DNA from 3 places in the Pontibacter russatus genome. Region 3 is predicted to be linked to each of the others. Evidence: riboswitches for the same ligand, from Rfam matches in the RefSeq annotation. Region 3 holds a riboswitch; each other region holds the start of a gene.
What was found. Region 3 has a riboswitch for S-adenosylmethionine ahead of GSQ62_RS04835 (phosphoadenylyl-sulfate reductase). Riboswitches for the same ligand answer to the same signal wherever they lie in the genome.

Region 1: another riboswitch for S-adenosylmethionine. It lies ahead of metH (methionine synthase); the one in region 3 lies ahead of GSQ62_RS04835 (phosphoadenylyl-sulfate reductase).
Region 2: another riboswitch for S-adenosylmethionine. It lies ahead of GSQ62_RS18820 (O-acetylhomoserine aminocarboxypropyltransferase/cysteine synthase family protein); the one in region 3 lies ahead of GSQ62_RS04835 (phosphoadenylyl-sulfate reductase).

The regions. Positions count from the first base shown of each region.
Region 1 covers NZ_CP047984.1:2,704,300-2,711,557, forward strand. The annotation lists gene metH (methionine synthase) at 1-1,814, opposite strand, end outside; SAM riboswitch class I at 1,863-1,969, opposite strand; gene GSQ62_RS10860 (hypothetical protein) at 2,266-2,892, shown strand; gene rpmA (50S ribosomal protein L27) at 2,969-3,238, opposite strand; gene rplU (50S ribosomal protein L21) at 3,310-3,618, opposite strand; gene GSQ62_RS10875 (ribonucleoside-diphosphate reductase small subunit) at 4,261-5,229, shown strand; gene GSQ62_RS10880 (ribonucleoside-diphosphate reductase subunit alpha) at 5,484-7,258, shown strand, end outside.
Region 2 covers NZ_CP047984.1:4,536,538-4,543,795, reverse strand. The annotation lists gene lysA (diaminopimelate decarboxylase) at 1-994, shown strand, start outside; gene GSQ62_RS18830 (hypothetical protein) at 1,150-1,824, opposite strand; gene metX (homoserine O-acetyltransferase MetX) at 2,246-3,307, opposite strand; gene GSQ62_RS18820 (O-acetylhomoserine aminocarboxypropyltransferase/cysteine synthase family protein) at 3,322-4,647, opposite strand; SAM riboswitch class I at 4,915-5,022, opposite strand; gene GSQ62_RS18815 (phosphoribosylaminoimidazolesuccinocarboxamide synthase) at 5,418-6,374, shown strand; gene GSQ62_RS18810 (STAS domain-containing protein) at 6,420-6,797, shown strand; gene GSQ62_RS18805 (ribonuclease Z) at 6,812-7,258, shown strand, end outside.
Region 3 covers NZ_CP047984.1:1,161,791-1,169,048, forward strand. The annotation lists gene GSQ62_RS04795 (hypothetical protein) at 1-502, shown strand, start outside; gene GSQ62_RS04800 (CDGSH iron-sulfur domain-containing protein) at 711-935, shown strand; gene GSQ62_RS04805 (putative signal transducing protein) at 956-1,399, shown strand; gene GSQ62_RS04810 (acyl-CoA-binding protein) at 1,458-1,715, opposite strand; gene GSQ62_RS04815 (S9 family peptidase) at 1,855-4,062, shown strand; gene GSQ62_RS04825 (transposase) at 4,447-4,725, opposite strand; gene GSQ62_RS04830 (hypothetical protein) at 4,890-5,609, shown strand; SAM riboswitch class I at 5,754-5,856, shown strand; gene GSQ62_RS04835 (phosphoadenylyl-sulfate reductase) at 6,197-6,916, shown strand; gene cysD (sulfate adenylyltransferase subunit CysD) at 7,009-7,258, shown strand, end outside.

The DNA of each region.
Region 1 (7,258 bases), 1.5 Mb from region 3:
GCGTTCACGATGCCCATATCCATCCCGGCCTGCACCGCATAGTACAGGAACACCGTGTGCATGGCTTCGCGCACCAGGTCGTTGCCCCGGAACGAGAACGACAGGTTGCTCACGCCACCGCTCACCAGGGCGTGCGGCAGGTTGGCCTTTATCCACTTCACTGCCTCCAGGTACTCTACCGCATAGTTGTTGTGCTCTTCTATACCAGTGGCAATGGCCAGTATATTCGGGTCGAAGATGATGTCCTGGGGCGGGAAACCCAGTTCCTCCGTTAAAATGCGGTAGGCGCGCCCGCATATCTCTATTCTGCGCTCGAGGGTGTCGGCCTGGCCTTCCTCGTCAAAGGCCATCACCACGGCGGCGGCACCGTACTGGCGCACTTTGCGGGCCTGTGCTTTAAAGTTCTCTTCGCCCTCTTTCAGGCTGATGGAGTTGACGATGGACTTGCCCTGCACACATTTCAGGCCCGCTTCCAGCACCGTCCACTTCGAGGAGTCGATCATGATGGGCAGCTTGGCGATGTCCGGCTCGGAGGCGATCAGGTGCAGGAAGTTGGTCATGGCCTCCTCGGAGTCCAACATGCCCTCGTCCATGTTCACGTCAATGATCTGGGCACCGCCCTCTACCTGCTGCCGTGCCACCGACAGGGCCTCTTCGAACTTGCTATCTACGATCAAGCGCGCGAATTTCTTGGAGCCGGTTACATTGGTGCGTTCCCCCACATTCACGAACAGCGTTTCTGGTGTGATGGTAAGTGGCTCCAGGCCGCTGAAGCGCGAATAAGCCGGCAGTTCCGGAACGACACGCGGTTTGTGCTGGGCAGAAAGCTCCGCGATGCGGCGGATATGATCGGGTGTGGTGCCGCAACAGCCACCCAGTATGTTCACCAAACCCTCCTGCAGGTATTCTTCCACCACAGCCCCCATTTCATCCGCAGACTCATCGTAGCCGCCAAAGGCGTTCGGCAAACCGGCATTTGGGTAGGCGCTGATGTGGACATCCGCGATGCGGGAAAGTTCCTGGATATGGGTTTTCAACTGACGCGCTCCCAAGGCACAGTTAAACCCGATGCTGATGATGGGCGCGTGGGAGATGGAATTCCAGAAGGCCTCCACCGTCTGGCCGGATAAGGTGCGGCCGCTGGCATCGGTAATCGTGCCGGATACCATGATGGGCAGTTCCTTGCCGCCGTACTGCACATATTGCTGCGCGGCATAAAGGGCGGCTTTGCAGTTCAGCGTGTCAAACACGGTTTCTATCAGCAGCACGTCGCAGCCGCCGTCTACCAAGCCCTTCACCTGCTCGTAATATGCCTCCACCAACTGGTCGAAGGTGATGGCGCGGTAACCGGGGTTGTTCACGTCCGGCGAGAGCGAGGCGGTGCGGTTGGTCGGGCCGATGGCGCCGGCCACGAAACGCGGTTTATCCGGGTTCTGCGCCGTGATTTCATCGGCCGCCTCGCGCGCCAGCCTCGCCGATTCGTAGTTCATCTCATATACCAGGTCCTCCAGGTGATAGTCGGCCATGGCGATGCGGGTGCCGCTGAAGGTGTTGGTTTCCACGATGTCGGCACCGGCCTCCAGGTACTCTTTGTGTATGGCCTTGATGATGTCGGGGCGGGTGATGGAAAGCAGGTCGTTGTTGCCTTTCAGGTCGCTGGGGTGGTCGGCAAAGCGCTCACCCCGGAAATCGGCCTCTGAAAGCTGGTAACGCTGAATCATGGTGCCCATCGCGCCGTCCAGCACGAGCACACGCTCCTTCAGTAATGTATGAATGGGATGGTTGGTCATGGTTGGTGTCGTCTTGCTTCTCATAAGTCTGCTGCGTTAGGCTTATCAAGAAGGACACCGGGGAGGAGTACATTCTTATCTTTTCCGGCACGCCGTGTCCGGAAGGGAATTAGCACCAAGCACTTACATGGTTGCTAAGACGTCGTAGGGCCCTGTCCCTCGGTCTTTCTTGATAAGAGGTTGCAAGTTAAGCATATATAGGCAGTATATAAAAATTTTGTTTCGCTAAATTATTCTGCGGGCTCCTTCAGCTATATATGAGTACGCTCCAGGCACTGCCCACCGCCTGGTTTGAATGCCCGCTTCGTGATAAAACTGCCCGTTTCGGGCGATGGTCTACAGAATGCGCCTGTTTATATAGTTTGCCCGCATGTTTCTAACGGAAAGGGTAACTTACTTACCGAGGCTCCGGAATTCCAACACTTAAATTTTAAGCTCAACCCAGCTTACAGGGCCGCTACCAAACCCGAACGCGATGCACTTTAAGACGATTTTCCTGAACGGCACCAGCGTGTTCCTGGGCCTTATCTTTTTCACCTCGGGCATGGCCAAGCTGTATTTCGAGCACAAATTTCCGGGGCTCATCGGGCCGGTGTGGCTGGAGGACAGGCTGGCGCAATATGGCCTGGGCCTCTTCGCCCGCTTCATCGCCTACTCGCAAATCACGGTTGGCTTTCTTCTGCTGACGCTGCGCTACCGCACCCTGGGAGCAATTGCCCTGCTGCCTATGGTCCTCAACATCCTGCTCATCACCATATCCCAAAACTGGCGGGGCACCCCGTACGTGCTCGCGTTCTTCCTGCTGCTGAACCTGGTGCTGCTCGCGGCGGAGGCACCCAAGCTGCTGCACCTGGCAGGCTTCAAAACAGCTTATATACCACCGGTTCCGGCAAGCTCGCCAGCTGTCTTCGGCCTGCTGTGGCTGGCAGGCTATTGCATTGTGCTCATCAGCATTCCCGTATCCTTTTACAGCCTGCCCAGCGGCTATATGCTCTCGGCGGCTGGCGTAGCGACCGGGCTCGTCTCCTACTTTAAAGGCGGCAGAGCTGGCAAGGCTGCCACAGCACGCAAAAGCAAACCCGTGGAATTTACTGCCCTCTGACACAAAAAAGAAAGGGTTGCCATATATGGCAACCCTTTCCCGCTAACGCTACTGCCGAGGCAGTTTGCTGCTGTACCTACGCTTCCGCCTCTACTTTGGGGAGCACAGAAACGTAAGAACGGTTTTTCTTACCCTTCTTGAACTGCACCACGCCGTCAGTCAGCGCGAACAGGGTGTGGTCTTTACCGATACCCACGTTAACGCTTGGGTGATGGGCAGTACCTCTTTGTCTTACAATAATGTTCCCGGCGATGATATTCTGTCCGCCGTAAATTTTAACACCAAGTCGTTTGGAATGCGACTCGCGGCCGTTATTAGAACTACCTGCTCCTTTTTTGTGTGCCATGTTTCTTTAACTTTAACCCAGGTCAGCGAAGCGGGCCCGGAAAGATTTCACGATAAATTTCTTCTTACTGCTTATCCAATGCTCTCGATCAGGACTTTAGTGAAGTGCTGGCGGTGGCCGTTCTTCTTCTTATATCCCTTTCTTCTCTTCTTTTTGAAAACGATCACTTTGTCGCCTTTCACGTTGCCAAGGATTTTACCAACCACTTTAACACCGCTCACGAAAGGAGCGCCCAACGTAACAGTTCCGTTATCATCAGTAAGAAGAACATTGGCGAACTCAACGGCGTCACCATCATTGCCGGAAAGCTTGTTAGCGTAGATGAACTTGCCGCTCTCTACTTTGGTCTGTTGACCTGCGATTTCTACAATTGCGTACATCAGCTTCAATGTATATTTAAAAAGATTTAGAGCGCAAAGGTACGGTTCATATTTTATATATACAATGGCTTGTGCCACAATTTGTTTGCCTCTTGCACCCGCCCCGCACACATTTTTGTGGATAACCTTGTTCACATCTGCGCCAGCACTTGGACAGCCTGTCTAAAACAACTCCAACCTCCTGCGCAGCAAACAATTACACCGCCAGTCGGCTGCCAAACTTATCCACAAATTGCACTAAAACCCGCATAACCTGTGCGCAGCAACGGCATCCTGCCGCATCCGCCACCTGCCTGGCTCCGTACATGCACACCAAACCTGCCGCAGCAAGGCCGCTGCGTTTGCATAGGCGCCTGAGCGCGCGCTATATACATACATTTCAATATTTTAGCAAGTTTATATATGGCTTTCAGGTGTCAGCCGCAGTGTGGATAACCCTGTGCATTACCCCCTAAAATAGCCTTCCCCCGCATCTGGGAGGGTGTGCATAAATTGAACAACTTTCAACCGGACTTTCAAGTTCAATTCTATATATTTGAACTCCTGATACAGCAGCCTCCGCTTGACAAGCGCTAAACATATCCGGCTGCCGGGAGTTTCGAGAACGAACGTTCTTCATCAAACCTTTTAAGTTATTACGATATGCATGATATGGAGCCGATACTGAAAGAGAACCCCAACCGCTTCGTCCTGTTCCCGATTCAGAATGACGCGGTGTGGCAGATGTACAAGAAGGCCGAAGCCAGCTTCTGGACAGCCGAAGAGATCGACCTGGGCCAGGACCTGAAAGACTGGGAGAGCCTGAACGACGGCGAGCGCCACTTCATCAGCCACGTGCTGGCGTTCTTCGCGGCTTCCGACGGCATCGTGAACGAGAACCTGGCCATCAACTTTATGCAGGAGGTGCAGATGCCGGAGGCCCGTTGCTTCTACGGCTTCCAGATCATGATGGAGAACATCCACGCCGAAACTTACTCGCTCCTGATAGACACCTATATAAAGAAGCAGGCAGAGAAAGACTACCTCTTCAATGCCCTGGAGACAGTGCCCGCCGTGAAGAAAAAGGGGGAGTGGGCGCTAAGGTGGATCAACAGCGAGAATTTCACGGAGCGCCTGATCGCGTTTGCCGCGGTGGAGGGCATCTTCTTCTCGGGCTCCTTCTGCTCTATTTTCTGGATGAAGAAGCGCGGCCTGATGCCGGGCCTGACCTTCTCCAACGAGCTGATCAGCCGCGACGAGGGCCTGCACTGCGACTTTGCCTGCCTGCTGTACTCGATGCTGGTGAACAAGCTGCCGGAGGAGCGGGTGCAGGAGATCATCCGCGACGCCGTAACCATTGAGCAGGAGTTTGTGACAGACGCCCTGCCGGTGGACCTGATCGGGATGAACGCCAAGCTGATGAGCCAGTATATCGAGTTTGTGGCCGACCGCCTGCTGGTGGAGTTGGGCTGCAAAAAGATATATAACTCCGCCAACCCGTTCGACTTTATGGAGATGATTTCGCTGCAGGGCAAGACAAACTTCTTTGAGAAGCGCGTGGGCGAGTACCAGAAAGCAGGCGTTGGCGGCGACAAAGACAAAAAAGTGTTCTCCCTCGACGAGGACTTTTAATTGTTAAATTGCTGAATGGTTAAATGGTTGAAAAGCCGAAGTATAAACTTCCTTAAAAGGAGAGTCTATCGGCAGGAGTATGAATTCGGATTACGCTGAAGCTGCTTTACACCGCCTCCCCGACCAGTTAACCATTCAGCAATTTAACCCATCAGCAATCAGCAACCCCTTCCTGCTGCCCCGACAGCACGATCCTATATACCTGTACCTATTTAATAACCCGGGCCTTTAGAACCCGCAAATTTTATAAGCCTATGTTAGTAGTTAAACGAGACGGCAGACGCGAATCCGTAAAGTTCGATAAGATTACGGCGCGCATCGAGAAGTTGTGCTATGGCCTGCACATGGATTATGTGTCGCCGATTGAGGTGGCCAAAAAGGTGATTGACGGCATATATGATGGCGTGACCACCGTGGAGCTGGACAACCTGGCTGCCGAGACGGCGGCCTCCCTCACCACCAAGCACCCCGACTATGCGGTGCTGGCGGCCCGCATCGCCATATCCAACCTGCACAAGGTGACGAGCAAGTCGTTCTCCAACACCATGAAGCGCCTCTACACATACGAGGACCCGAAGACAGGAGAGAACGCCTCGCTCATTGCCCGCGATGTATATGAGATTGTGCGCAAGCACGCCGCCCTGCTGGACTCCACCATCATCTACGACCGCGACTACAACTACGACTACTTCGGATACAAGACACTGGAGCGCTCTTACCTGCTTCGCCTGGACGGCAAGATCGTGGAGCGCCCGCAGCATATGTTGATGCGTGTAGCCGTGGGTATCCACAAGGAGGACATCGAATCTGCCATTGAAACTTACAACCTGATGTCTGAGAAGTGGTTCACCCACGCCACGCCAACATTGTTCAACGCTGGCACGCCAAAGCCGCAGCTGTCGTCGTGCTTCCTGCTCACGATGAAGAACGACAGCATACCGGGCATATATGACACGCTGAAGAACTGCGCGCAGATATCGCAGAGCGCCGGGGGCATTGGCCTGAGCATCCACAACGTGCGCGCCACGGGCTCCTATATAAAGGGAACCAACGGCACCAGCAACGGCATCATCCCAATGCTGAAGGTATTTAACGACACGGCCCGCTACGTGGACCAGGGCGGCGGCAAGCGCAAAGGGGCCTTCGCCATATACCTGGAGCCATGGCATGCCGATATATTCGAGTTCCTGGACCTGAAGAAGAACCACGGCAAGGAAGAGAACCGCGCCCGCGACCTGTTCTACGCCCTCTGGACGCCAGACCTGTTTATGAAGCGCGTGGAGGAGAACGGCGACTGGAGCCTGTTCTGCCCGAATGAGGCTCCTGGCCTGGCCGAGTGCTGGGGCAAGGATTTTGAGCGCCTCTACGAGAAGTACGAGCGCGAGGGGCGCGCCCGCAAAACCGTGAAGGCGCAGGAGCTTTGGTTTGCCGTGCTGGAGTCGCAGGTGGAGACGGGTACGCCTTATATGCTGTACAAGGACCACGCGAACCGCAAGAGCAACCAGCAGAACCTGGGCACCATCAAGAGCTCGAACCTGTGTACCGAGATTATGGAGTACACCGCCGAGGATGAGATAGCGGTTTGTAACCTCGCCTCGCTGGCCCTGCCGCGCTTCGTGAAGGAGGAGAACGGCCACAAGGTGTTCGACCACCAGAAGCTGTTTGACGTGACATACCACGCCACCGTGAACCTGAACAAGGTGATCGACATCAACTACTACCCTGTGCCGGAGGCGCGCAAGTCTAACATGCGCCACCGCCCGATTGGTTTGGGCGTGCAGGGCCTGGCCGATACGTTTATTCACCTGCGCATGCCGTTCGAGAGCGACGAGGCGAAAGGGCTGAACAAAGACATCTTTGAGACACTCTATTTTGCGGCCATGACGGCCTCAAAAGACCTGGCCAAGAAGCACGGCGCTTACGAGACGTTTAAAGGCTCTCCGCTGTCGGAAGGCAAGTTCCAGTTTGATTTGTGGGGCGTGACGCCGGAGAGCGGCCGCTGGGACTGGGAAGAGCTGCGCCAGGAGGT
Region 2 (7,258 bases), 1.6 Mb from region 3:
CGAACCCGTGCTGGACGAGATGCGCCGCCATGGCTTCGGGGCCGACTGCGTGAGCGGAAACGAGATAAAAGCCGCTATCGTGAACGGCTTCGCGCCGGAGCAGGTGGTATTTGCGGGGGTGGGGAAATCGGACGACGAGATAAACTATGCACTGGACCAGGACATTTTCTGCTTCAACTGCGAGTCGGGCCACGAGCTGGAGGTGCTGAACGAGCTGGCTGGGAAAAAGGGGAAAATAGCCCGCATTGCGCTGCGCATCAACCCGAACGTGAACGCCAACACGCACAAGTATATCACGACCGGCCTGGAGGAGAACAAGTTCGGCATAAACGCCTGGGAACTGGAGCAGGTGCTGGCACAGTTGCAGCAACTGGAGCATATAAACCTCATCGGCATCCACTTCCATATCGGCTCCCAGATCACGGACCTCTCGGTGTTCCGGAACCTGTGTACGCGGGTGAATGAGTTTCAGGAGTGGTTTGCCTCACGCAACGTGAGCCTGCAGCACATCAACGTGGGCGGCGGCCTGGGTGTGGATTACTACCACCCGGAGCAGCAGCCTGTGCCTGACTTTGAGGCTTATTTCGGGCTGTTCGACCAGTTCCTGGAAGTAAGGCCTGGGCAGGAAGTGCATTTCGAACTGGGCCGCGCGCTGGTGGCGCAGTGTGGCACGCTCATCTCCAAGGTGTTATATATCAAAAACGGGCAGAACACGAACTTCGCCATCCTGGATGCCGGCATGACCGAGCTGATCCGCCCCGCGCTGTACCAGTCTTACCACAAGATAGAGAACCTGAGCAGCGGCAGAGGCGAGGTGCGCTACGATGTGGTGGGCCCTATCTGCGAATCGTCTGACTGCTTCGGGAAAGCCGTGCTGCTGCCGGAAACCAAGAGAGGTGATTTGATTGCCATCCGGACCGCAGGTGCCTACGGCGAGGTGATGTCTTCGGCCTACAACCTGCGCGACAAAGCGAAGGCCATATATATGCCCTAAGAAGCGTGCGGACCTATATAAACAGGCAGCCCCGACACCTGAGTGCCGGGGCTGCCTGTTTATATAGGATTAACTCCATTAATGCTCCGAATACTCCGGGTGCAACTCATGGCCATTTATACCTGGGGCTTGTGCCGCTGGCCATACTGCTTTAACTACCGGCTCAGCGACACGACAAAATCAGGCTCTGCCTGCACAATTCCCTTTTTGCCCTGCAGGTAGTTTACGAAAGCAAGTGCATTGCCCTGTGAGTTGTCGTCTAGCTTTACTATATATAAATTGCTGCCGTTAGACGGCAGCACCTCCGCATTGAATTGCTTCGCCAGTTCCTGTAAGTGCTCCTTCCCTCCTGCCTCCACTGTAACCAGGGCCTCATTCGTTAAGCCAAGCAGCTCATCGCCGTTCATGAAAAAAGGGGCGGCATAAGTGATTTGAGGGTTGCCTGCCAGTTCCTGCAAAGCCACTTCTACCTGGCCTGGGTTTAACCCGTCTGCAAGCGCCACGCGGTGCAACTGCCCGGAACTCATGGCCACCTGTTCTGCTGCTGCCTCCTTCACAAAGCCATACTGTGCCAGTATAGCCTGCTCCTGCTCGGCTGACAGGCCGCTTGCAAAGGCCACCAGCACCTGCTTCGTGTACACGCTGCCAAGGCTCTTTTGCTTTTGGTTGGAAATGTAAGCGTAATTTGTAAATGAGCTTCCTGCCTGTGCTCTTAATAGCTTAGGCCCGGCCTTTACATTGCGTATGGGGGCAGGCCCATCCTGCCTGCAGGATGAGAATGCAAAAAGAAACAGAAAGCAGGTGAAGTAGAGCGTTAGATTTTTTTTCATGTCCGTACAGATAAGCGCCATCAATCTGCTTATATGTACGGTCAAAAAAGCTTTTCAGCTACAAAATATCAAACTAAATGGATTCTTGATATTGCAATTGTCCTATTCTTTAAAAGGCTGTGCAGAACAGGAAATAATCAAGGTATAAACTGGCATGTATGAACCTGGTCAATATATCTCTGTTAACTGCTGCAAGAGAGACGTTAACCCCCTCCTCAACCTATAGAAGAGCAGGCATAGGCGCTCAATCTACTGCTGCTTGTGCCAATTACGCCATCCCGCAAAAGACGCTCATTCGCTCATGCCAAATTTGATGGCCCATCAGGCTATTCACGCGCAAATGTAGCTTCGCCTGCTCTAATCATATATGGGCTGAGTGGCTGATATATGAAATCAGGCAATGCCCAGATAACCAATGCCTTTAGTGCTCCTGCCGCGCATAACCTACTGCCGCTACTTTTTCATCTTGCCGGTAAAATTGCGTCACCGCCTCCTTTAGCTGCGGAAACTCCACCAGAAAGCCGTCATGCCCGTAGTTGGAGCGGATGAGGTAAAAAGAGGAGCCGCCCACATGTTCGTGCAGGAAGCGCTGCTCCTCCACCGGAAAGAGGATGTCCGTGTCCACCCCCACAAAGAGGCAGCGGGTCTTCAGCTGCGCGAGCGCCTTCTCCAGCCCTCCCCTCCCACGGCCCACGTCGTGCGAGTCCATGGCTTTGGAGAGTAGAAAATATGTATAGGCATTAAACCGATTCGCCAGCTTCTCGCCCTGGTACACCTGGTAACTGGCAGCCCTGAAATTGTCCAGGGCGCTTTCGTCCTTTTCCTGCTGGGTGGCGGCGTAGGTGTCGTAGTGCCTGTAAGAAAGCATGGCAATGGCCCGCGCCGTTTTGAGCCCCTCCCTGCCTGCAGCCTCCGTGTCGGTGGCCCAGCTGGGGTCCTGCCGGATGGCCATGCGCTGGCTCTCGTTGAAGGCGATTCCCCAGGGCGAGTGGCGTGCGTTGGAGGCCACATGCACCAGTCGCTCGAACACGCCCGGCTGCAGCAGCGTCCACTCCAGGGCCTGCTGCCCGCCCAGCGAACCGCCAATCAGGGTATGCACCCGCGCCAGCCCCATCTCCAGCCGCAGCAAGTCAAAGGCAGCCACCACGTCCCGGTTCGTCACCTGCGGAAAGGCATGGTAGTAGGGTCGCTGCGTCTGGGGGTTCAGGCTGAGCGGGCCGGTAGAGCCGTAGCAGCCACCCAGTGCGTTCGCGCATACCACAAACCACTCCCGCGGGTCATACAGCTTCCCTTCGCCAAACAGGTCGCACCACCAGTCGGTGAAGTCGGAGCTGCCCGTGAGGGCGTGGCACACCCACACCACGTTGTCGCGCTGCTCGTTCAGGGTGCCGTAGGTGGTATAGGCAAGCTGGAAACCAGGCAGCGCCGCGCCGGTCTCCAGCCTGAAGGTATCGTTATAATGAAAAACGTGATGTGATGGCATGCTTGCGAATTGAATTATAATGCCGCCTTTGGCTGCGACTCACGCACCCTGGAAAAGGCCTGCTCAAAATCTGCCTTGATGTCGTCGATGTGCTCAATGCCGAGAGATACGCGCAGTTGCGTGGGCTCCACCCCTGCGTTCAGTTGCTCGGCGTCCGAAAGTTGCTGGTGTGTGGTGGAGGCCGGGTGAATGATCAGCGTCTTCGCATCGCCTACGTTGGCCAGGTGGCTCACCAGTTCGAGGCTGTTCACAAAAGTCTCCGCCTGCTGCTTCTCTCCTTTCAGCGTGAAAGACAGCACCCCGCCGAAACCGCGCTTCAGGTATTTCTTCGCCAGTTGGTGGTACTCGCTGCGCTCCAGGCCGGGGTAGTTCACTGCCTCCACCTGCTCGTGCTGCTCCAGCCATCTGGCCAGTTCCATGGCGTTCTCTACGGTTCTTTCCACGCGCAGCGAGAGTGTCTCCAGGCCCTGCAGCAGCAGGAAGGAATTGAACGGACTGAGCGCCGGGCCGAAATCGCGTAGGCCCTCTACACGGGCGCGGATAGCAAAGGCAATGTTGCCGAAGGGGCCGTCTGCCCCGAACACCTCCCAGAAATTCAGGCCGTGGTAGCCCTCAGAAGGCTCCGAAAACTGCGGAAACTTGCCGTTGCCCCAGTTAAAGTTGCCCCCATCCACAATCACGCCACCGATGCTAGTGCCGTGGCCGCCAATCCATTTTGTAGCGGCCTCCACCACCACGTTCGCGCCATGCTCAATCGGGCGGAAAAGGTAGCCGCCCGCGCCAAAGGTGTTGTCCACCACCAGCGGAAGGCCGTGCTTCTTCGCCAGCGCCGCCAGCGCCTCAAAATCCGGAACGTTGAAGCGCGGGTTGCCAATCGTTTCGGTATAGATGGCCTTGGTGTTTTCGTCAATCAACTTCTCATAGTCCTCGGCCTTGTCAGTTGCGGCGAAGCGGGCCTCGATGCCCAGCCGCTTGAAGGACACCTTGAACTGGTTGTAGGTGCCGCCATACAGGTAGCTGTTGGTGATAAAATTATCCCCGGCCGCCAGTATGTTAGTGAGCGCGAGGAACTGGGCCGCCATGCCGGAAGCCACCGCCACTGCTGCCACGCCCCCCTCCAGGGCCGCCATGCGCTTCTCAAACACATCCGTTGTGGGGTTCATGATGCGGGTATAGATATTGCCGAATTCTTTGAGGGCGAACAGGTTGGCCCCGTGCTCCGCGTTTTTGAAAGCGTAAGAAGTGGTCTGGTAAATCGGCACGGCGCGTGACTGCGTGGTTGGGTCAACTTCCTGGCCGGCGTGTATTTGTAAAGTTTCGAAGTGCAGTGTTTTTGACATGGCTGTTCAGTTTATGGATTTGAATGTTGGTTTAGAAAGCGGTTTTCGCCAAAGCTCATGGATGGCGGGCCAAAGCCAGCGGGTGACGGAGGGAGGCGGCAGTTGCCCGGCTTGTCAGCAGATGCAACAACACCACATGCCGCACAGGGGCGTGCGTATCATGGCGGCACCGGCAGAAGCAAAGCCAGTGCTTCGTGCCGGTGTTTCCGCTGGCGAAAAAAATAAACTGTGCTGTGTAGGCTTGGTCCCCTTATTCATGTTCGTATCAATTTATATCCTTCCGGGTGTTCCGGAATCAGGAATTAGCACCTTAACTTCGGTAGTTAGGTTGCTAGAGTTTCCCAGAGCCTGTCTCTCCACTCTTCTTTATAAATCAAATTCCCGAAGGGATGCTTGACTTGATGTTACAATGATAAAGCGCGAAAAAAGCAAATCCAAATAAAAACAGCGTTTTTTGTATCTGCTGCACTTTCTTTCTCGTCGTAGGGCCTTCTGCCGCTTTCGTTGCCGGGGCCGCAGCTGAACCCCGGGGTTCAGCTGCGGCTATTAAAGGTGTTGCAACATATATAGGCACATACCTCAAGCTACTTGCATTAATACTAATGATAGCTTCTATAGTATAAAACCTGATGCATCCGGCCACAGTATAATCCAACATGAAACGGAACCCATATCCCCCTTGCCACATCCTGCCCCGCAACAAGACTCTGAAATATTTCCAGGCCTCCAAAATATAGTTAACTTTGCCCGTCTACTACGACACCGACTAAATGGAGGCCATTAAAGAAACCAATTTCTCGTTTGCCGGTCAAACCGGCTTTTACAGGGGTAAAGTTCGCGACGTCTACTTTTTCGATGACAAGCTGGCTATTGTAGCAACCGACCGCATCTCGGCGTTTGATGTGGTGCTGCCGCGCGCCATCCCTTACAAGGGGCAGGTGCTGAACCAGATAGCCAGCCTGAACCTGAGAGCCACTTCCGATATTGTGCCCAATTGGGTGCTCTCGACGCCGGACCCGAACGTGACGGTTGGCTACAGGTGTGAGCCCTACAAAGTGGAGATGGTCATCAGGGGCTACCTGGCAGGGCATGCCTGGCGCGAGTACAGGGCTGGCAGGCGAAGCATATGCGGCGTGGCGCTGCCCGAGGGCCTGCGCGAGAACGACAAGCTGCCCGCGCCCATCCTGACGCCCACCACCAAAGCCGGTGAAGGACACGATGAGGATATTACGCGGGATGAGATTATGGCCAAAGGACTTGTATCGGAGCAGGAATATAGTATCTTAGAGCAATATACGCGAGCGTTATATGCCCGCGGCACGGAACTTGCAGCACAGCACGGACTGATTCTGGTTGATACAAAATACGAGTTTGGCAGCCATGACGGTAAAATTTACCTGATCGACGAAATCCATACCCCCGACTCCTCCCGTTACTTCTACAGCGAAGGCTACGAGGAACGGCAGGAGAAGGGGGAGCCGCAAAGGCAGCTGTCGAAAGAGTTTGTGCGGCAGTGGCTGATCGAGAACGGCTTTCAGGGCCAGGAGGGCCAGACGGTGCCGGAAATGACGGATGCCATCGTGGCTGGTATCTCAGAGCGCTACATCGAGCTGTATGAGGTTTTCACAGGCCGGAAGTTTGTGAAAAGCAGCTACGAAAACGTGCTTAACCGGATAGAGGAGCACATTCGAAACAATAATTTTAGCACCGAAAATAGAGAATATTAAAGTACTTTTTGGTACATTCGCATCTAAATGTTTACTGGTAGATCTATGAAGTATACGATTGATAAGAAGGAAAACTATACAATTATCACGATTGACGAGAAGAAGCTGGACACTTCCATTGCGCCGGATTTGAAGTCTGAGTTCGTGAAGTTGAATGCCGAAGGGATCACCAACCTGATTCTTGACCTGAGCAACGTAAAATACACCGATTCTTCAGGCCTGAGCTCCATTCTGATCGCCAACCGCCTGTGCAACTCCTCCAGCGGGCTGCTGATTCTGACCGGCCTGCAGGACCATGTGATGAAGCTGATCACAATATCAAAGCTGGAGTCTGTGCTGAATATCCTGCCAACGGTAGAAGAGGCCATTGACCGCGTGTTTCTGCATGAGATTGAGCAGGACCTGACCAACAAAGAAGACTAAGGAAGCCGCCCGCTGTGGATTTCGAACTCAGGATACTGGGCAGTTCGTCGGCCACACCCTCGGCAAACAGACACCATACCGCGCAGGTTCTATCCATTGACAACCAGTACCATTTGATAGATTGCGGTGAAGGAACGCAGATGCAGCTGATGCAATACAAGATAAAGCATCAGCGCATCTGCAATATTTATATCAGCCACCTCCATGGCGACCACTACTTCGGCCTGCCCGGCTTGCTCTCCACCATGCATCTGCAGGGCCGCCACACGCCCCTGCACCTCTTCGGCCCTCCCGGCCTTTCCGAGATTTTAACCCTGCAGTTCAAATACGCCGGCACCAACCTCTGCTTCCCGCTAGTTTTCCATGAGCTGGAGACGACCGCGCACAAAAAGATTTTCGAGAACAAACAGCTGACGGTACACACCCTGCCCATGGAGCACCGCGTGCCCTGCTGTGGCTTC
Region 3 (7,258 bases):
GGAGCAGGTGTATACCTACAACGACAAAGGGCTGCTCGCCAAAACAGACATGACCTACTACAATGCCGGCAATCTGGAGTACACCGCCTATGCCACGTATGAATACGACGAGGAGAAGCATCTGAAGAAGAAGTCGCTTTTTGAGGTGAACGACAAGAAGGAGGCCAGGCAGAAATCCTATACCACCTATGCCCTGCTGCCGAACGGCAACTACGCCGAGGAGAAGCAGTACGTGGTAGACGGGAAGGGCGAGGCCAGCCTTTTCTCCACCACCACCTACTCCTACGACTCAAACCAGAACCCCTTCTACGCATTTGCGGAGCCGGGCAGCGCCAGCAGCCCCAATAACCTGGTGGCCTCGAAGGCGCTGGTACACAACAGCAATAAAACTTATGCGTACGCCTACACCTATACCTACGATGAGCGCGGTCTCCCGCTGACGCAGACGGTAACCAAGCCCGGCGGCAAGAGCCAGGCCTACAGCTACCTCTACAGCAACTAAGTAAAGTTGATATATAGATTTCCCTTACCGGCTCCGGGCTCTGCCCGGGGCCGGTTTTGTTTTATTCCCTCCAACTGCCGTGCGTTTCACCAGTTGTCCGCCTATTTCGCTATATTTGTAGCCCCGGCGGCAATCCTATATAGACAAAACCGCAAGCTGGCTTCGTCTGTCTGCTGGCATGATAACCTACATATAACAAACATTAAAGATGGCTAAAACTAAAATAACGGTAAACAACAACGGCTCGCTACGGGTAGAGGGCGAGTTTGAGATAGTAGACAAGAACGGCAACGTATATGGCCTGGGCGGCCGGGAGTTGGTATCCATCTGCCGCTGCGGGCGCTCCCAGAACAAGCCTTTCTGCGACGGCTCCCACAAGGGGCATTTTGAGCACGAGGCTGTTGCCTTCGACCTTCCGCCAAAGAAGCAATAGCACTTTAACGCACCACCCGCATGGCCGATCGCTTCGTCACCATCGCCACTTTCAACGAGGTAACAGAGGCCTACATCCTGAAAGGCCGCCTGGAGGCAGAGGGCATCCTTTGCTTTCTGGGCGATGAGCACATTGTGGGGGCACAGCCGTTTTATTCGGTGGCCGTGGGCGGCGTAAAGCTGAAGGTGACCGCCCAGGATGAGGAAGAGGCGCGCGCCATACTGGCCAGGATACAGGGCGGCACCTCGGAGTTCCTGTACACCGACGACCTGGAGCTGGCCCCGCCGCTGCAGGAGCACGTTCCCGCCCGGGTTTGTCCGGTCTGCGGCTCCGACAACGTCGGCGAGGAGAAATACAACAAAACGGTTTTCTCCCTCAGCTACCTCCTGCTGGGTTTCCCGGTGCCCTTCTTCAGCCGGAAATTTATCTGCTACAACTGCGGCAATCACTGGAAAGGGAAGTAAGCAGGAAGAATTGTCGAAATCTATTGGCTATATATGCCCGGGTGGCAGCGGCCATACCCTACTTTCCCGACAGGTCATTCACCAGTTGCACATAGGCCGTCCGGGCCTCTTCGCTGCTTTTCCCCTCCTGCCCCTTCCAGGCGTCCCATTTGGCGATGCTCTTAAAGTCGAAACCGCCGGGCCGGGGCGTGTTCACGTCGCCGTCGGTGGCCTGCTTGTAGAGGCCGTACAGTTGCAGCAGCACATCGTTGCTTGGCCGCGCTGCCAGGGCCTTTGATCTTTCCACCGCTTCTTCGAATTCTGCCTGTGTCGCCATACGTTATATATACTTGTAGCGTGATGCGTCAAATTAAGAAATATCGGGCTGCTTGCAGCATATTTATCCCTTAATATTCGCTATTTTTAACGGCTCTGTTCTGACCTTTGCGCCTATATAAACCAGCACAACGATAAATATGAAAAACTTTATGACGAAAGCTGCTGCCCCGGCCCTGCTACTCTCCGCTTGCGTGGCCTTTATGCCCGGTTGCACCTCCAGCAACACCGGCAGTGGCAGCAGCGCCGCTACTGTCGCGGCTGATACGGCGGTAATAGCCGAGGCCCCTACCACGCAGCTGCCGCAACCGCCCGTTGCCAAAAAATTACCCAAGGAACTCACCACCCACGGCGAAACGCGCATCGACAACTATTACTGGATGAACCAGCGCGAGGACCCGGAGGTGATCGCTTACCTGAACGCAGAGAACGCCTACACGCAGCAACGATTGGCCGGCACCGAGGAACTGCAGGAGAAGCTGTTCAACGAGATTGTGGGCCGCATCAAGCAGGACGATGCCACGGTGCCGTTCAAGGACGATGGCTACTGGTACTACGTGCGTTACGAGGAGGGCAAGGAGTACCCTATATACGCCCGCAAAAAAGGCACGCTGGAGGCGCCCGAGGAGGTGATGGTGAACGCGAACGAGCGTGCCGAGGGCCTTAGCTACTATGCCGCCGCCGGCATGGATGTGAGCCCCAATAACCAGTTGCTGGCCTTCGGCGAAGACACCGTGAGCCGCCGCAAATACAACATCCGCTTCAAAGACCTGAAGACAGGCAAGCTGCTGCCCGACGCCATTCCCAACACCACCGGCAGCGCCGTGTGGGGCAACGACAACAAAACCGTGTTCTACACCATGAAGGACCCGGCGCTGCGCTCTTTCAAAATCTTCAAGCACACGCTGGGCACGCCTGCCGCCCAGGACAAGGAGGTATACCACGAGGCAGACGAGACCTTCAGCACCTATGTCTACAAAACCAAATCCGACGACTATATCATCATCGGCAGCGGCAGCACGCTCTCGAACGAGTATCGTTTTCTGGACGCGGACAAGCCGAACGGCGTGTTTAAGGTGATACAGCCCCGCGAGCGCGGCCTGGAGTACAGCGTGGACCACTTCGGCGATAAGTTTTATATCGTCACGAACAAGGACGGTGCGACTAACTTCAAGCTGATGCAGACACCGGTAAGCAAGCCGGGCAAAGCCAACTGGAAGGAAGTGGTGCCGCACCGCGAGAACGTGCTGCTGGAGGGCATCGAGATTTTCAGGGATTACCTGGCCCTGCAGGAGCGCAAAGACGGCCTCTCCCAAATCAGGGTGAAGAAGTGGAACGACCCGAAAACGGATTATTATATAGACTTCGATGAGGAGGCTTACACCGCCTACATCAGCACCAATCCCGACTTCGACAGCAAAGAGTTGCGCTTTGAGTACAGCTCCCTCACCACACCAAGCTCAACCTACGATTATAACATGGAGACGAAGGAGCGCGAGCTGCTGAAGCGCCAGGAGGTGGTAGGCGATTTCGACCCGGAGAACTATGAGGCAAAGCGCATTTTCGCCACTGCCGACGACGGCACCAAAATCCCGGTGTCGCTGGTGTACCGCAAGGGGCTTGAGCTGAACGGGCAGAACCCGACGCTGCTATATGGCTACGGCTCATACGGCAACAGCATGAACCCCGGCTTCAGCTCGGTGCGCCTCAGCCTGCTGGACAGGGGCTTTGTGTATGCCATCGCCCATATACGCGGGGGCCAGGAAATGGGCCGCCAGTGGTACGAGAACGGCAAGCTGCTGAAGAAAAAGAACACTTTCACCGACTTTATTGACGTCGCGGAGTACCTGATTGAGCAGCGGTACACCAATCCCGACAAGCTGTTTGCCCAGGGCGGCAGCGCCGGTGGTTTGCTGATGGGCGCCGTGGTGAACATGCGCCCCGAGCTGTTCAAAGGCGTGCTGGCGGCCGTGCCGTTCGTGGATGTGGTGACGACGATGCTCGACACCAGCATTCCACTGACGACAGGCGAGTTTGACGAGTGGGGCAACCCCGCCGAAAAGCAGTACTACGACTACATGCTGTCTTACTCACCCTATGACAACGTGGAAGCCAAGGCTTATCCGAACATGCTCGTCACCACCGGCCTCCACGATTCGCAGGTGCAGTACTGGGAACCCGCCAAATGGGTGGCCAAGCTCCGCGAGATGAAGACGGACGACAACATGCTGCTGCTGCACACCAACATGGAGGCCGGGCACGGCGGCGCCTCCGGCCGCTTCGAGCGCTACAAAGAGACAGCCCTGCAATACGCATTCCTCCTGAACCTGCTGGAGCAGAACCAGTAAGTTGGATTGCTGGTTGCTGATTGTTAATTGTTTTTACTTTTAAAAGAAGAAGCGGGCCTTACAGCCCGCTTCTTCTTTTTTGTGATGTCTGGCGCTCAAGTATCCGGCTTCAGAGTCAGCCTGTAAGTAAACCTATTTTAAAACGTTCACATACAACAGGTGTATCTGAGAGGCTGTTGTAAAACCTACTAAAGCCTTTTAATAAGTATTGTAATCATGGCAATATAGCTCATGCTTTGGTAGTTCACTCTGTTTTTCTCATAGTCCTTACCAGGCACCTGGCATGTAGCATCCAGGCGAGGGTTCTCTCCACCACCCACCTTCGCGGCAGCACTTTGAAGCCTTTCGCACCGTCTGTGCGCAGCACCACCTGCCAGCACCAGCCTATGCTGTGCAGCCTGATTTGACGCGCGCCTTCTCGCCCAGAAAAGCATTGATCGCCTCCCAACTGCCGTCCTTGCTCCACTGGCTGAAGTAGCCATAGACCGTTTGCCAGCGGGGAAAGTCATGCGGCAAGCTGCGCCAGCTGCAGCCGTTTTCACCATATAGAATATAGCGTTCAATGCTTCTGTTAAATCCGCAGGGGGGCCGGCCGCCCCGCTTGCTGGGGGTTTTTACAACTGGGAGGGCCTGTTTGAATCTCTCCCAGCCCTTCTTACTCATGTCGCTTGGATATCTGCCCCCTTTTTCTTTCTTTTAGTTGGTGATCACCTAGGTTTTGAATAGTTGGTCGTTCAACTTTCCTAACCAAAGTGAGAACTTTATTTATTCACCCCATTTAGGTTCTGAAACAGTTTCTTAGAAAAAATCTATTAAGTTGGAGGCTTATGAAAACCCTACCTATCAACTGGCTTACAGAGGGGCTCATCGATTTTGAGTACAAAAAGTACATGCTGCTGGCCTACCTCAAAGCCGCCAAAACCGAGTTCGGCCAGCGCCGCCTCTACCCCGTCTTGTCGGACCTGATCATGCACTACCGCCACCTGCTGCAGGTGAAGGAGCACAAGCAACTGGTCTACGAGACGTTCCCCAAGCGCATCAGCCGCGCCGATTTCGAAAAGCTGGAGCTGGTGTACCAGAAGATTGTGGAAGACGACGAAACGATGCAGCAGATCGAGGAGATTATCGCGTACGCCGCGCCGCGCTTCAACCAGACGGTGGCGTCTGGGCAGGAACTGTATGATTTTGTGGAGCGCCACCTCGAAATCAGCCCCGTCGGCATCACGCCCATGTACCACGACGAAGGCTATCTGTTCCTGGATGCTTTCCCGGGCAAGGAAACGCATGTTTATATATACCGCATGACCGTTTTTGAGAACGCGTACGAAAAGTACAGGGGCATAAACACACAGCTGCTGCAGACAGTGCGCCGCGGGCTGGCCCAGACGCACGAAAACCTGAAGGGGCAGCTGCTGCGCGAACGGCAGGCGCTGCCAAACCCCGCCACCTTTGCCGTGGTGTCTCGGATACCGGTGCCCCTGGAGCACTCGCTGCTGCCCATCGCCAAGCGTTCGCTGGTGAAGTACGTGGCCCGGCTGTCCGCCTGACGGCTGCCAAAGCCGGGGCGGCGCCTTCGGTTTTGCTGCCCCGGTTAATTTATTTTCGCTTACATAGTAGGCAGTTGAACAAAAAAAGCCTTAAATTTGTACTTCAATTACGAATTGACTAATAATTGACCTGAGCGTCAGTAAAATTTATATAGAAGAGGCGAGAGAATAGGCTCCAAGACCCTCTGGCAACCACCCGTTTGGGAAGGTGCCAAGTCCTATCCCGCGGGGCGGGAGCATATAAATTTAAGATATAATGCAAACTACAGCTTACACATCGCCTTTTGTTTCCGGTAGCCACCTTGCTGCCACCCTTCCTGCCTCGGCATATTTCCGCAACACCCCTGCTTTTTACTGTTGTTGCTGCTGTATGCAGTGCTGCTAACTTGCCGGATCTGTTGCCTCAGATGCAACCCCTCAGTACTTTTGCGCCGCAAGGTGTTCCTTTTTCCCATGCTGTTTCGGTTATTCATCAGGCAACGCCGCCCTTTGGCTTAATTTGCACGGGCGAGCAACGGAACTGGTTATACCACAGGGATATAGGCAAGGCATATATACGAACACCCACTAAGATTTAATATTTCAACATGAGTCAGATATCAGCTTTAGAAACCAAGATGCCGGCCCTGCTCGGCCTGCTGGAGGGCAAAAGCATAGAAGAGAGCCTCGCCATACTGGCCGCCCAGTTTCCGGGGCAGATCGCTTTCTCCTCCAGCCTCGGCATCGAGGATCAGCTCATCACGCATTATATATTCGAGAACAACCTGCCGATCCGCGTTTTCTCACTGGACACCGGCCGCCTCTTCAACGAAACCTACAACCTGCTGCACAAAACCAACGAGCACTACGGCAAAAAGATAGAGGTCTTTTTCCCGCAGCACGAGGCCGTGGAGCAGATGGTGACAGAGAAAGGCACGCTCAGCTTTTACGCTTCGGTGGAGAACCGCAAGCAGTGCTGCTATATCCGGAAGGTGGAGCCGCTGAAGCGCGCGCTGCAGGGTGTGCAACTCTGGATTACCGGCATCAGGGCCGAGCAGTCCGACGCCCGCCACGACCTGCAGCTGCTGGAGTGGGACCCGGGTTTCCAGATGATCAAGTACAACCCGCTCCTGACCTGGTCTTTCGACGCCGTGCGTGAGGCCGTGCGCCAGCTCCATATCCCCTACAACCCGCTGCACGACAAAGGCTTTGTGAGCATCGGCTGCGCCCCCTGCACCCGCGCCATCGCCGAGGGTGAGGACTTCCGGGCAGGACGCTGGTGGTGGGAGAGCGACTCCAAGAAAGAGTGCGGGCTGCACGCACGTTAATTAAAAGGCTAAATGGTTTGATTGTTAAATGGTTGGAAGCATATACCTGAATTTTCAACAATTTAACAATACAGCAATTGAACAATTAAAATATGACGAAGAGATATTTAGATTACCTCGACCAGCTGGAGGCGGAAGCCATCCATATCATGCGCGAGGTAGCGGGCCAGTTCCAGAAACCGGCTCTCCTGTTTTCAGGCGGCAAAGACTCCATCACGCTGGTGCGTCTGGCCGAGAAGGCTTTCCGGCCGGGCAAGTTCCCGTTCCCGCTGGTACACATCGACACGGGCCACAACTTCCCGGAGGCCATCCGGTACCGCGACGAGCTGGCGGAGAGGCTGG